Regions from separate parts of the Mesocryomonas fontinalis genome, predicted to be linked through region 1. Evidence: predicted binding sites of a transcription regulator. Region 1 holds the regulator's gene; each other region holds the start of a gene.
What was found. Region 1 encodes LexA, which represses DNA repair genes until DNA is damaged. Its sites were predicted from a motif close to TGTTCNNNNTGTGTTCNG; they were not measured.

Region 1 (4,084 bases):
ATGCTGCCGGAAACGCTGGCGCTGATCGAGGCCGGCGGCGCCAAGAAGGGCGACGTCATCGCCGTCGCGCGCCTCGCCGGCATCATGGCGGCGAAGAAGACCGCGGACCTCATCCCGCTCTGCCATCCGCTGATGCTGGAGAAGATCGCCGTCGACATCGCCGCCGAGCCGGCTCTGCCGGGCCTGCGCGTCACCGCGACGGTCCGCCTCAGCGGCAAGACCGGCGTTGAGATGGAGGCGCTGACCGCCGTCAGCGTCGCTTGCCTCACCATCTACGACATGGCCAAGGCGGTGGACCGCGGCATGCAGATCTCGGCGATTCGCGTGCTTGCCAAATCCGGCGGCCGTTCCGGCGACTGGTCGGCATGATCTCCGTCGCCGACGCCTTCGCCGCGCTGATGCAGGATGCCGTCGCGGTGACGGAGACCGAGACCGTGCCGCTGCGCGCCGCGCGCGGCCGCATCATCGCCGCCGACTTGCCCGCTTTGCGCACCCAGCCCGACTTCGACGCCTCCGCCATGGACGGCTACGCGGTGCGGGCGGACGATACGGCCGGCCCTTTCCAGCCGCTGACGCTCATCGGCGAATCGGCCGCCGGGCGCGCCTTCGACGGCGGCGTCGGCCCGGGCGAGACCGTCAGGATCTTCACCGGCGCGCCGGTGCCGGACGGGGCCGACGCGATCCTCATCCAGGAGAACGCCGAGCGGCCCACGGTCACCACCATGCTGCCGCTGGAGCCGGCCGTGCGCGGCCGCCACATCCGCAAGGCCGGCGCCGACTTTACCGCGGGCGACATCCTCATCCAGGCGAACACGCGCCTTGGCGCCGGCACGATCGCGCTGGCGGCCAGCGGCGGCCATCCGATGGTGAGCGTGCTGCGCCGTCCGCGCGTGGCGATCCTTGCCACCGGCGACGAGCTGGTCATGCCCGGCGAGCCGGTCGGGCCCTCGCAGATCGTCGCCTCCAACACTTTCGGGGTCGCCGCCATGGTCGAGGCCGCCGGCGGCGAGGCGCTCGACTACGGCATTACGCCAGACGACGAGGCCGTCATCGGCGGCTTGCTCGACCGCGCCGTGACGGACGCCGTCGACATCTTCGTCACTATCGGCGGCGCCTCGGTCGGCGACCACGACCTCGTCGGCAAGGTGTTCGCCGCCCGCGGCGTCGCGCTCGACTTCTGGAAGGTCGCGATGCGGCCGGGCAAGCCGCTGATGGCCGGCCGCATCGGCCGCACCCGGCTGATCGGCCTCCCCGGCAACCCCGCCTCCTCGATGGTTGCCGCCACGCTGTTCCTGAAGCCGCTGGTCCACGCCCTCAGCGGCGCCCCGGCGAGCCCGCTCTACCGCGAGGCGATCCTCGGCACCGACATGCCGGCGAACGACCAGCGCGCCGACTTCATCCGGGCGACGCTCGGCGAATCGCAGGCGGTGGTGCCGATCGTCACGCCTTTCGGGCGCCAGGATTCGTCGCTGCTGTCGGTCTATGCCCGCGCCGATGTGCTGCTCCTGCGCGAACCCCATGCGCCGCCGGCCAAATCCGGCGATTCCTGCCGCTACATCGCGCTCGACTAAGCTTCCGGCCCTTGCAGAACACAACTAGAACAGATAGCTTTGTTCAGGTTTTGTTTTAACAAGGATCGCCGGAAATGCTGACGCGCAAGCAGCACGATCTCCTGATGTTCATCCATGGGAGATTGCAGGAATTGGGCGTGCCGCCGTCCTTCGACGAGATGAAGGATGCGCTGGATCTGCGCTCGAAATCCGGCATCCACCGGCTGATCACGGCGCTGGAAGAGCGCGGTTTCATCCGCCGGCTGCCAAACCGGGCCAGGGCGCTGGAAGTCCTGAAGCTGCCGGATTCGGTCGCGCCGGCCAAGGCGAAGAGCGTCGACGCCGAGCCGGCCACGGCCCGCCGCGAGCCCAGCTCCGAGACGTCCGTCGACCCCTTGCCCAAGCGCATTCGCCCGGCCGCCAACGACAGCGAACCGGTCGGAATCCCGCTGATGGGCCGCATCGCCGCCGGTGTGCCGATCTCGGCGATCCAGCAGAGCGGCAGCCAGATCTTCGTGCCGCCGGACATGCTCGGCGGCGGCGAGCATTACGCGCTGGAGGTGAAGGGCGATTCGATGATCGAGGCCGGCATCCTCGACGGCGACACCGTCGTCATCCGCCGGGGCGATACCGCGCAAGGCGGCGAGATCGTCGTGGCGCTGGTCGACGACGAGGAGGCAACCCTCAAGCGCTTCCGCCGCCGCGGCGACACCATCTCGCTCGAGGCCGCCAACCCCGCCTACGAGACCCGCAGCTTCGGCTCCGATCGCATCAAGGTCCAGGGCAAGCTCGTCGGCCTGATCCGCAAGTACTGACAAGGCCGGCGCAGGCTCTCCAGCCGCGTTGCAGGGCACCCGCCCGCAATCCCCGCGCCGCCCCCTCATCCCGCTGCCGCGACCTTCTCCCCGCAGGGGAGAAGACGCCAACCGCCCCTCTCAGTATCGAGCGCTGGCAGCGCGCAAGCCGCCACGCCAAAGCCGCCTCCTTCGCCCCTCCGGGGAGAAGTGGCCGGCAGGCCGATGAGGGGGGCGCGAACGCCCGCCCATGGCAGCATCCACCACGCCCTCCGCCTGTGCCGCCCCCTCATCCCGCTGCCGCGACCTTCTCCCCGCAGGGGAGAAGGCGCCAATCGCCCCCACAGTATCAAGCGCCAGCAGCGCTCCTGCCGCGACGCGAAAGCCGCCTCCTTCGCCCCTCCGGGGAGAAGTGGCCGGCAGGCCGATGAGGGGGCCGCGAACGCCCGCCCATCGCAACATCCACCGCGCCCTCCTCCGCCGCCGCCCCCTCATCCCGCTGCCGCGACCTTCTCTCCGCAGGGGAGAAGAAGCCAACCGCCCCTCTCAGTATCGAGCGCCGGCAGCGTCCCTGCCGCCACGCCAAAGCCGCCTTCTTCGCCCCTCCGGGGAGAAGTGGCCGGCAGGCCGATAAGGGGAGCGCGAACGCCCGCCCGCGGCAGCATCCTCTGCGCCCTCCGCCGGTGCCGCCCCTCATCCCGCTGCCGCGACCTTCTCCCCCGAGGGGAGAAGACGCCAATCGCCCCCCTCGGTATCTGGCGCGGGCAGCGCCCCTGCCGCCACGCCAAAGCCGCCTTCTTCGCCCCTCCGGGGAGAAGTGGCCGGCAGGCCGATGAGGGGAGCGCGAACGCCCGGCCATGGCGGCTTCCACGGCGCCCTCCGCCTGTGCCGCCCCCGTCATCCCGCTGCCGCGACCTTCTCCCCGCAGGGGAGAAGACGCCAATCTCTCCCCCTCGGTATCAAGCGCCAGCAGCGCTCCTGCCGCCACGCCAAAGCCGCCTTCTTCGCCCCTCCGGGGAGAAGTGGCCGGCAGGCCGATGAGGGGAGCGCGAACGCCCGGCACCACATCCCAGCCCCCCCATCACGGACCCGGCTTCTCCGGCTGAGCTTCCACCGCCCGCCGCCAGATTTCGGGCCAGGGCGCCAGCCGCTGGACTTGCCAGGGCTCCGGCACCGGCGCGATCGCGGCGGTGATCTCGGCACGGCCCGTAGCGGCGGAGCGGGAGATGGCGAGCGAGCCGGTCTGCCGTAGCGTGCGCAGCGTCACCAGCGCGGCGCCTGACCGGCACGCCTCGCGCCGCGCCGCCCGTGCCACGATGGCGACGTCCGCGCTATCGCAGGCCGTGCCGATTTGCCGGTAGTCGTCGGTCCAGACCACTCTCAGCCCGCTCCGCGTCGTCGCCCGGCAGATCTGCATCGGCCGGGGCGCCCGCCTCACAGCGACGGCTGGTACTGCCGGCACCGGCGCATTTGTGCCGATGGCGGGCCCTGCGGCACCGCCGGGGAGCGGCGGCTTCGAACGTAAAGGCTGGGGAGCGGCAGCTAAGGGCAAGGAACTCGCCGTCGGAACATCACTCGCAGGCATCAGGGCTTCGCAGCGAAACCCAGCCGCGCCGGCGTCCGTTGGAACGTCAGCCTCCGCCGGATGCGCGCCGTCCGGATAAGCCCTTTGCCACTGCGTCAGCACGAACCCGTTCGGTTTCGGCCGCAGCGGCACCAGCACGTTCCCCGCCCCGATCA
Region 2 (4,084 bases), 220 kb from region 1:
TCTCGTTCTGCTTGTCGTTGAGCTCGGCGGGCAGAGCTTCGAACCAGGTCAGTGCATTGCGGATCGACAGTTCGGTGACCTCGCCGACGTGCTTACCGGCGATCTTCACCGCCAGCGCCTCGGGCTTCAGCCGGTAGCCCTTGCAGGCCGGGCAAGGCGTCGCCGACATGAAGCGCTCGATCTCCTCGCGCATCCAGGCCGAGTCCGTCTCCTTCCACCGCCGCTCGAGGTTCGGGATCACTCCCTCGAAGGTCTTTGTGGTCTTGTAGGCGCGCAGGCCGTCGCTGTACTTGAACTCGATCTTTGTGTTGCCGGTACCTTGCAGGATCGCATACTGCCCCTCGAAAGGAATGTCGGACCAGACGTCGGTGAGCTTGAACTTGAACTGGCGGCCGAGGCCTTCCAGCGTCTGCGCGTAATAAGGAGAGGTCGACTTCGCCCATGGTGCCACCGCGCCTTGCTTCAGCGTCAGACCCTCATGCGGCACGATCAGCTTCGGGTCGATCGAGTTCTGCGAGCCGAGGCCGTCGCATTTCGGGCAAGCGCCGAATGGGTTGTTGAACGAGAACAGCCGCGGCTCGATCTCGGAAATGGTAAAACCGGAGACGGGGCAGGCGAACTTTTCCGAGAACAGCAGCTGCTTCGGCTTGCCATTCTCGTCAAGGCCTTCGGCGAACTCGGCGACCGCGATGCCGTCGGCGAGGCGGAGCGCCGTCTCCAGCGAATCCGCCAGCCGCGCGCCGATGTCGCCGCGCACGACGATGCGGTCGACCACGACGTCGATGTCGTGCTTGAACTTCTTGTCGAGCTCCGGCGCATCGGCGATGTCGTAGAACTCGCCATTGATGCGGACGCGCTGAAAGCCCTTCTTCTGGAGTTCGACCAGCTCCTTCTTGAACTCGCCCTTGCGGCCGCGCACCATCGGCGCCAGCAGATAAAGCCGCGTGCCTTCCTCCTGCGCCAACACGCGATCGACCATCTGGCTGACCGTCTGGCTCTCGATCGGCAGGCCGGTGGCCGGGGAGTAGGGCACGCCGACCCGGGCAAACAGCAGGCGGAGATAGTCGTAGATCTCGGTGACCGTGCCGACGGTCGAGCGCGGGTTCTTCGACGTCGTCTTCTGCTCGATCGAGATCGCCGGCGACAGGCCGTCGATCTGGTCGACGTCCGGCTTCTGCATCATCTCGAGGAACTGCCGGGCATAGGCCGACAGGCTCTCGACGTAGCGTCGCTGTCCTTCCGCATAGATCGTGTCGAACGCCAGCGACGACTTGCCCGAGCCGGACAGGCCGGTCATCACGATCAGCTTGTCACGGGGAATGTCGATGTCGACGTTCTTTAGATTGTGCTCGCGGGCGCCGCGAATGGAGATCATTTTCAGTTCGGGCATCGTCCGCCGCTCGGTATCGGGAAAGGGCGGGCGTCTCTGCCGCACTGCGGCACGCCCATTGGCTTAAATAAAATCTATCTTCCCGATGTCGAGAAGCGGCCGCAAGGAATCGACATGATCCCGCAAAAGCACCTTGTCACGAGAACATAGTACGAACATAAAACCAATGGGAAGCCCGGTTACCGTGCCGGGCCTGTGGAAAGTTGCTGCCGGGGCGGACGAGATGCGGGCGAATGCTCTATCGTGCGCACAAGCCGCGCACCGGCGGCATAGATTTGGACGGAGACGAACGTCATGGCGGGTAGCGTCAACAAGGTAATCCTGGTCGGCAATCTCGGCGCCGATCCTGAAATTCGGCGGCTGAACTCGGGCGATTCCGTCGTCAACATGCGTATCGCGACATCCGAGACCTGGCGCGACAAGTCCTCGGGCGAGCGCAAGGAGAAGACCGAATGGCACAACGTGGTGATCTTCAACGAGAACCTCGTGAAGGTCGCCGAGCAGTATCTGAAGAAGGGCTCGACCGTCTACATCGAGGGCCAGCTGCAGACCCGCTCGTGGGAAGACCAGGCCGGCGTCAAGAAGTTCACCACCGAGGTCGTGCTCCAGCGCTTCCGCGGCGAGCTGCAGATGCTCGGCGGTCGCGGTGACAATAGCGGCGGTGGTGGCGGTGGCGGCGGCGATGACTACGATCGCGGCGGTGGCAGTGGCGGCGGCGGCGGCGGCGGCGGCGGCCGAGGCTCTTCGGGCCGTGGCGGCGGCGGTGGTTACGACCGCGGTGGGCAGGACGACCGTGGCGGTTCGGATCGTGGCGGCGGCGGCGGCGGCTCCTCGCGAGACCTCGACGACGAAATTCCGTTCTGACAACCGCGATGCTGGATTTCTGCCGATCCCAGCGCTGAAGTGCTGGGATCGCAGTATCCAATCCCGAGACGGTCAGCGGCGAGTTCGTTGGCCTATAGGCTGCGCGGTGCAAACTGCGCACATCCCTGGACGCGACAATTCGCTTTGACAGGACAAGATCGCCCTAACGCAGCTCGCGGTCGAAGAACGCGAGCATCTCCTGCCAGCCATGGTCCGCCGCCGCCCGATCGAAGACCGGAAAGTCGGGCTTCATCCACCCGTGGGCGGCAGGATAGGTCTCGGCTCGAAAGGGCACGTCAGCGTCACGCAGCGCGTTCTCCAGCCGCTCGGCCATCTCCGTCGGGTAGCTGGTATCGCGCGTCGCAGCCGCGACGTAGAGTTTTGCCTTCAGTCGGAATGCAAACGTATGTGGGCTGTCCGGTGCGTCGGTCGCGAGGTTGCCGCCATGGAAGCTCGCGACGGCGGTGAACCGGTCCGGATAGGTCCCGGCGGCGGCAATCGCCATGCCGCCTCCCATGCAGAAGCCGACGGCGCCGACGTGCCTGCCTTCCACGTCTAGACGGGTATCGAGAAAGGCGAGGAGCGCGCGCGTATCCTGCGCCGCCCTTGCGTTTCCGGTCGTCGCCATCAGGGGGCCGAGCACCGCCATGAAGTCGCCCTTCAGCACCTCCACCGGATCGAAGGGGCCGTAGGGTCCGTAGCGGTAGAAGAGGTCGGGCAGCAGCACGAGGTAGCCGGCGTCCGCCAGCCGCTGCGCCATCCCAAACACCGCCGGACGGATGCCGCCCGCATCCATGAAGAAGACGATCGCGGGATGGACGCCGCCTCCTTCAGGCGTGAAGACGTAGGTTGGGCAGCGACCGTCTTCGGTAGTGATCGTCATCTCTTCGCGCGGCATAGTTCGTCAACCTTCAGTGGGAAAGGCGTATCGAGCCAACCGAACATGAACCACGCTACCGTCCAGCGGCTGGCTTTTGCATACGTACATATATATCTGATAGGCGACGGATGCGTCGGAGGCAAGCGTGCATGAGCGATGGTCGGAAGGTGCTGTCGACGCCGGGGCATCTGATCAGCCTCGTGTCCCGCGGATTCACGCGTTTGAGCGACGCCCGGCTGAAGCCCCTCGGCTTCGGCATCGGCCACCTGCCGGTCCTGGTGGCGCTGCGGGACGGAGAGGCCAGCACGCAGCGCGACCTTGCGCGCTTTGCGCGGACCGAGCAGCCGCCGATGGCGCAGATGCTGGTCCGCATGGAAAGGGACGGTCTGATCAGCCGCACACCCGACCCGACGGACGGCCGCAGCCAGAAGATCGTTCTGACGGAGGCAGCGCTCGCACGCCTGCCGGAAGCGATCGCAGTCCTGTTCCGGGGCAATCGTGAGGCCTTGGACGGTTTCTCGGCGGCGGAGGAAGAGCAGTTCGTCGATATGCTCGGCCGCCTGCTGGTGAACCTCGATCGCCTGACAGCCGTCCGGGCCGGAGAGGAATGGTCCTGAGAGGACGAAAGAAGGCTCTGAGTTCGTGCGCCAGGACCTCGGGCTGTTCCAGTGCCGCGAAGCGACCTCCGGCTGCCATCTCCGTCCAGCATGTGACGCCGAATGCCCGTTCGGCCCAGGAACGGGGAGGGGTCGGGAGGTCCCGGGGGAGATCTGCCATTCCAGGTGCACGCGGCATTCGGAAGCGAAGTTTCCGAATGCAGTCGGCGGCTGCGAGCCGAACCAGGTGACGGTCTTCGTTTCCAATATTTCCGCCCCTTAGAGCCAACGTAGCGACGAACGCGGGGGCGATGGACTTCAGAGGCGAGCCGCGGTGTTCGGTGCATGCGTTCG
Region 3 (4,084 bases), on a different contig from region 1:
CGCTGGTACCGCGCCTCGGTTCGGCCGATGACCGGCCCGGCGGGTGCCGCCCACGCCTGGCAGATCGCCGACATCACTGCCGAGCGGGACGAGCAGGAGACCTTCTTCCAGGACCTGCAGCACGCCATCGACTATCTCGACCACGCGCCGGCGGGCTTCTTCGCCTCAGACCGCAAGGGCCGCATCTCCTACATCAACGCGACGCTCGCCGACTGGCTCGGCATCGAGCTCGCCGCGTTCCGGCCCTACAACCGCTCGATCGAGGATTTCGTCGCCGCCGAGGGCCTCGCGCTGATGGGCTCCGAGCCGGCGGAAGCGGATGCGACCAGCGTCGTCGACCTCGACCTCATTGGCGCCGACGGCAAGCGGCTGCCGGTGCGGCTGATGCGCAAGACCGGCCGCGGCGCCGACGGCACGCTGGGCCTGACCCGGACCATCGTCCTCAACCGCAGCCTGGAGGGCGAGGGCGTCGACGCGCTGGAAGCGGCGGAAGTGCGCTTCACCCGCTTCTTCAACTCGTCGCCAATGGCGATCGCCGCGCTGAACGACACCGGTCTCGTCGTTCGCGCCAATCCCGCGTTTGCGAAAATGTTCGGCCAGGCCGCGGCCAGCGGCTCGGTCGCCATCGCCGAGGGCCTGCGCGACGAGAGCCGCGAGGCGCTGCGCCATGCGCTCGCCGCCGCCAGCCGCAACCAGGCCGGCATTCCCTCGGTCGACGCCGAGCTGACCGGCGAGAACCCGCGCTCGGTGCGGCTCTATGTCAGCGCCGACGTCAGCGACGGCACCGGCGATTCGGCGATCCTCTACGGCGTCGACATCACCGACCAGCGGGCGCTCGAGGACCAGTTCGCCAAGAGTCAGAAGATGCAGGCGATCGGCAACCTCGCCGGCGGCATCGCGCACGACTTCAACAACGTCCTGACCATCATCACCGCCTCGGTCGACTTCCTGCTCTTGAACCACCGCACCGGCGATCCGTCCTTCCAGGATCTCCTGCTGATCAAGCAGAGCGCCAACCGTGCGGCGTCGCTGGTGCGCCAGCTGCTCGCCTATTCGCGTCGCCAGACGATGCGGCCGAAGATGCTGAGCCTCACCGACGTCATCGCCGACATGCATCTTCTCCTGAAGCGCATCTCGGGCGATCTCGTGAAGCTCGAGCGTCATCATGCGCGGGATCTGTGGCCGGTGATGGCCGATATCGGCCAGTTCGAGCAGGTGATCACCAATCTCGTGCAGAACGCCCGCGACGCCATGGTCGAGGGTGGCACGATCACCATCGCCACCCGCAACGTGCCCGAGACAGAGCTCAAGGGCCTCGGCTACGGCGAGATGAACGAGGGCGACTTCGTCCTCGTCGAGGTGTCGGACACCGGATCGGGCATGCCGGACGAGGTTGCCGAGCGCATCTTCGAGCCGTTCTTCACCACCAAGGAGATCGGCAAGGGCACCGGCCTCGGCCTCTCCATGGTCTACGGCATCGTCAAGCAGTCCGGCGGCTTCATCTTCGTCGATTCGGTGCTGGGAAAGGGAACGACGTTCAGCATCTTCCTGCCGCGGCACACGCCCTCCGAGGCGGCGATGGCGAAGATCGAGGCGGGGCCGACGGTGGTCTCGCCGAAGGCAGATCTGTCGGGAACCGCGTCCATCCTTCTCGTCGAGGATGAGGACCACGTGCGCGCCGGCAATGTGCGGGCGCTGAAGATGCGCGGCTACGAGGTGCACGAGGCCTCCTCCGGCGTCGAGGCGCTGGAGGTGATGGAGGAACTCGGCGGCAAGATCGACCTCGTCGTCTCCGACGTGGTGATGCCCGAGATGGACGGGCCGACGCTGCTGCGCGAGATGCGCAAGACGCGTCCGGAGATGAAGTTCATCTTCGTTTCCGGCTATGCCGAGGATGCTTTCGCCAAGAACCTGCCGGAAGGCTCGAAGTTCGGTTTCCTCGCCAAGCCGTTCTCGCTGCGCGATCTCGCCATCGCGGTGAAGGAAATGCTGGACGAATAGGGCGGCAGGCCGCCTCGGCTGCGCCGTTCATTCTCCTTGCCGGAACTCGCGAAGAGAGTCCGCGGGTTCTTATAAGGCGTTGTAAATCCAGCGTCTCGGCTGCTCGGCCTTTTCTGGTCGCCACGGCATTCCTGGGCGCGGCGGACGCAAGAGGCGCTGGCGGAGAAGATGGTCCGCTCGTCAGCGGGGACCATCGAGATTGCTATGCCAGCCAAGAGAACAAATCGAGATTTCTGCTGGACAGAAAAGAACAAAACGCGTACGTCTTTCTCCAGCGAAGCGCGATTGCGCGCATGTTCAACGCATGGAATAAGGTGGCTCCCATGGCACAGAAAGCACTACGGCTCGTCGAGGACCCATCGTTGGACAAGAACAAAGCACTCGACGCGGCGCTGTCGCAGATTGAACGCGCCTTCGGCAAGGGCTCGATCATGCGGCTCGGCGCCAATGAGAAGCTGGTCGAGATCGAGACGATCTCCACCGGCTCGCTCGGTCTCGACATGGCGCTCGGCGTCGGCGGCCTGCCGAAGGGCCGCATCGTCGAGGTGTATGGCCCGGAAAGCTCGGGCAAGACGACGCTGGCGCTGCACACCATCGCCGAGGCCCAGAAGAAGGGTGGCATCTGCGCCTTCGTCGATGCCGAGCACGCACTCGACCCGGTCTACGCCCGCAAGCTCGGCGTCGATCTGGAGAACCTCCTGATCTCGCAGCCGGACACTGGCGAGCAGGCGCTGGAGATCGTCGACACGCTGGTGCGCTCGGGCGCTATCGACGTGCTGGTCGTCGATTCGGTTGCGGCGCTGACGCCGCGGGCGGAAATCGAAGGCGAGATGGGCGATTCGCTGCCGGGCATGCAGGCCCGCCTGATGAGCCAGGCGCTGCGCAAGCTGACCGGCTCGATCTCGCGGTCGAAGTGCATGGTGATCTTCATCAACCAGATCCGCATGAAGATCGGCGTCATGTACGGCTCGCCAGAGACCACCACGGGCGGCAACGCGCTGAAGTTCTACGCCTCCGTGCGCCTCGACATCCGCCGCATCGGTGCGATCAAGGACCGCGAGGAAGTTACCGGCAACCAGACCCGCGTGAAGGTCGTCAAGAACAAGCTGGCGCCGCCCTTCAAGCAGATTGAGTTCGACATCATGTACGGCGAGGGCATCTCCAAGACCGGCGAGCTCGTCGATCTTGGCGTCAAGGCCGGCATCGTCGAGAAGTCTGGTGCCTGGTTCTCCTACAACAGCCAGCGCCTCGGCCAGGGCCGTGAGAACGCCAAGACCTTCCTGCGCGACAATCCGGATGTCGCCGACGAGATCGAGACCTCGATCCGCCAGAACGCCGGCCTGATCGCCGAGCAGCTGCTCGACGAGGGCAAGGCGGACGACACCGACGCCTGAAGCTTCGGCAGTCTGAACATGAGGGCGTCCCGTGCATGGCATAGGGCGCCCTTTTTCGTTTCGGCCGTTAGCTAAGCGTTTGAGACTTTCAGCTGTTCTGACGATCGAGGCGGGCAAAGTGTTCGTGGGGACGGCGGCCGCACTGTCCGATGGACAGGGCATGGAGCCGCCGCTACAAAGCCCGACGCCAGGCGACCCGGTCGGCTGGCATCTATCCGGAGTGACGTCGACGCTTGCTCACTTCCAGCGCGGCGCAACGGCCCGGCATCGTGAACCACAGCTGACAGACCGACCGGTCAGGACCGGCTCGTCCGATGCGCTTGAGACGTGAAGGTTTCCATGAGCGGCGTGAACGAAATCCGGTCGGCGTTCCTCGATTATTTCGCAAGGAATGGTCACGAGAAGGTCGCGTCGTCGCCGCTGGTGCCGCGCAACGATCCGACACTGATGTTCACCAATGCCGGCATGGTGCAGTTTAAGAACGTCTTCACCGGCGTCGAGCAGCGACCCTACAGCCGCGCGACCACCTCGCAGAAATGTGTGCGGGCCGGCGGCAAGCACAATGATCTCGACAATGTCGGCTACACCGCGCGCCACCACACCTTCTTCGAGATGCTCGGCAATTTCTCCTTCGGCGACTACTTCAAGGAGAACGCGATCGAGTTCGCCTGGACGCTGCTGACCAAGGA

Region 2: a site for LexA is predicted at 1,531-1,548, ahead of uvrA (excinuclease ABC subunit UvrA). Genes of this name have one in related genera too.
Region 3: a site for LexA is predicted at 2,248-2,265, ahead of recA (recombinase RecA). Genes of this name have one in related genera too.

Annotation. Positions count from the first base shown of each region.
Region 1 is NZ_JBUZWG020000002.1:91,240-95,323, reverse strand. It holds gene moaC (cyclic pyranopterin monophosphate synthase MoaC) at 1-369, shown strand, start outside; gene ACZL02_RS05610 (molybdopterin molybdotransferase MoeA) at 357-1,571, shown strand; gene lexA (transcriptional repressor LexA) at 1,646-2,365, shown strand; gene ACZL02_RS05600 (ComEC/Rec2 family competence protein) at 3,426-4,084, opposite strand, start outside.
Region 2 is NZ_JBUZWG020000002.1:314,232-318,315, reverse strand. It holds gene uvrA (excinuclease ABC subunit UvrA) at 1-1,390, opposite strand, end outside; gene ssb (single-stranded DNA-binding protein) at 1,685-2,254, shown strand; gene ACZL02_RS06590 (dienelactone hydrolase family protein) at 2,418-3,137, opposite strand; gene ACZL02_RS06585 (MarR family winged helix-turn-helix transcriptional regulator) at 3,284-3,751, shown strand; gene ACZL02_RS06580 (chloride channel protein) at 4,049-4,084, opposite strand, start outside.
Region 3 is NZ_JBUZWG020000003.1:97,375-101,458, reverse strand. It holds gene cckA (cell cycle histidine kinase CckA) at 1-2,001, shown strand, start outside; gene recA (recombinase RecA) at 2,325-3,395, shown strand; gene alaS (alanine--tRNA ligase) at 3,735-4,084, shown strand, end outside.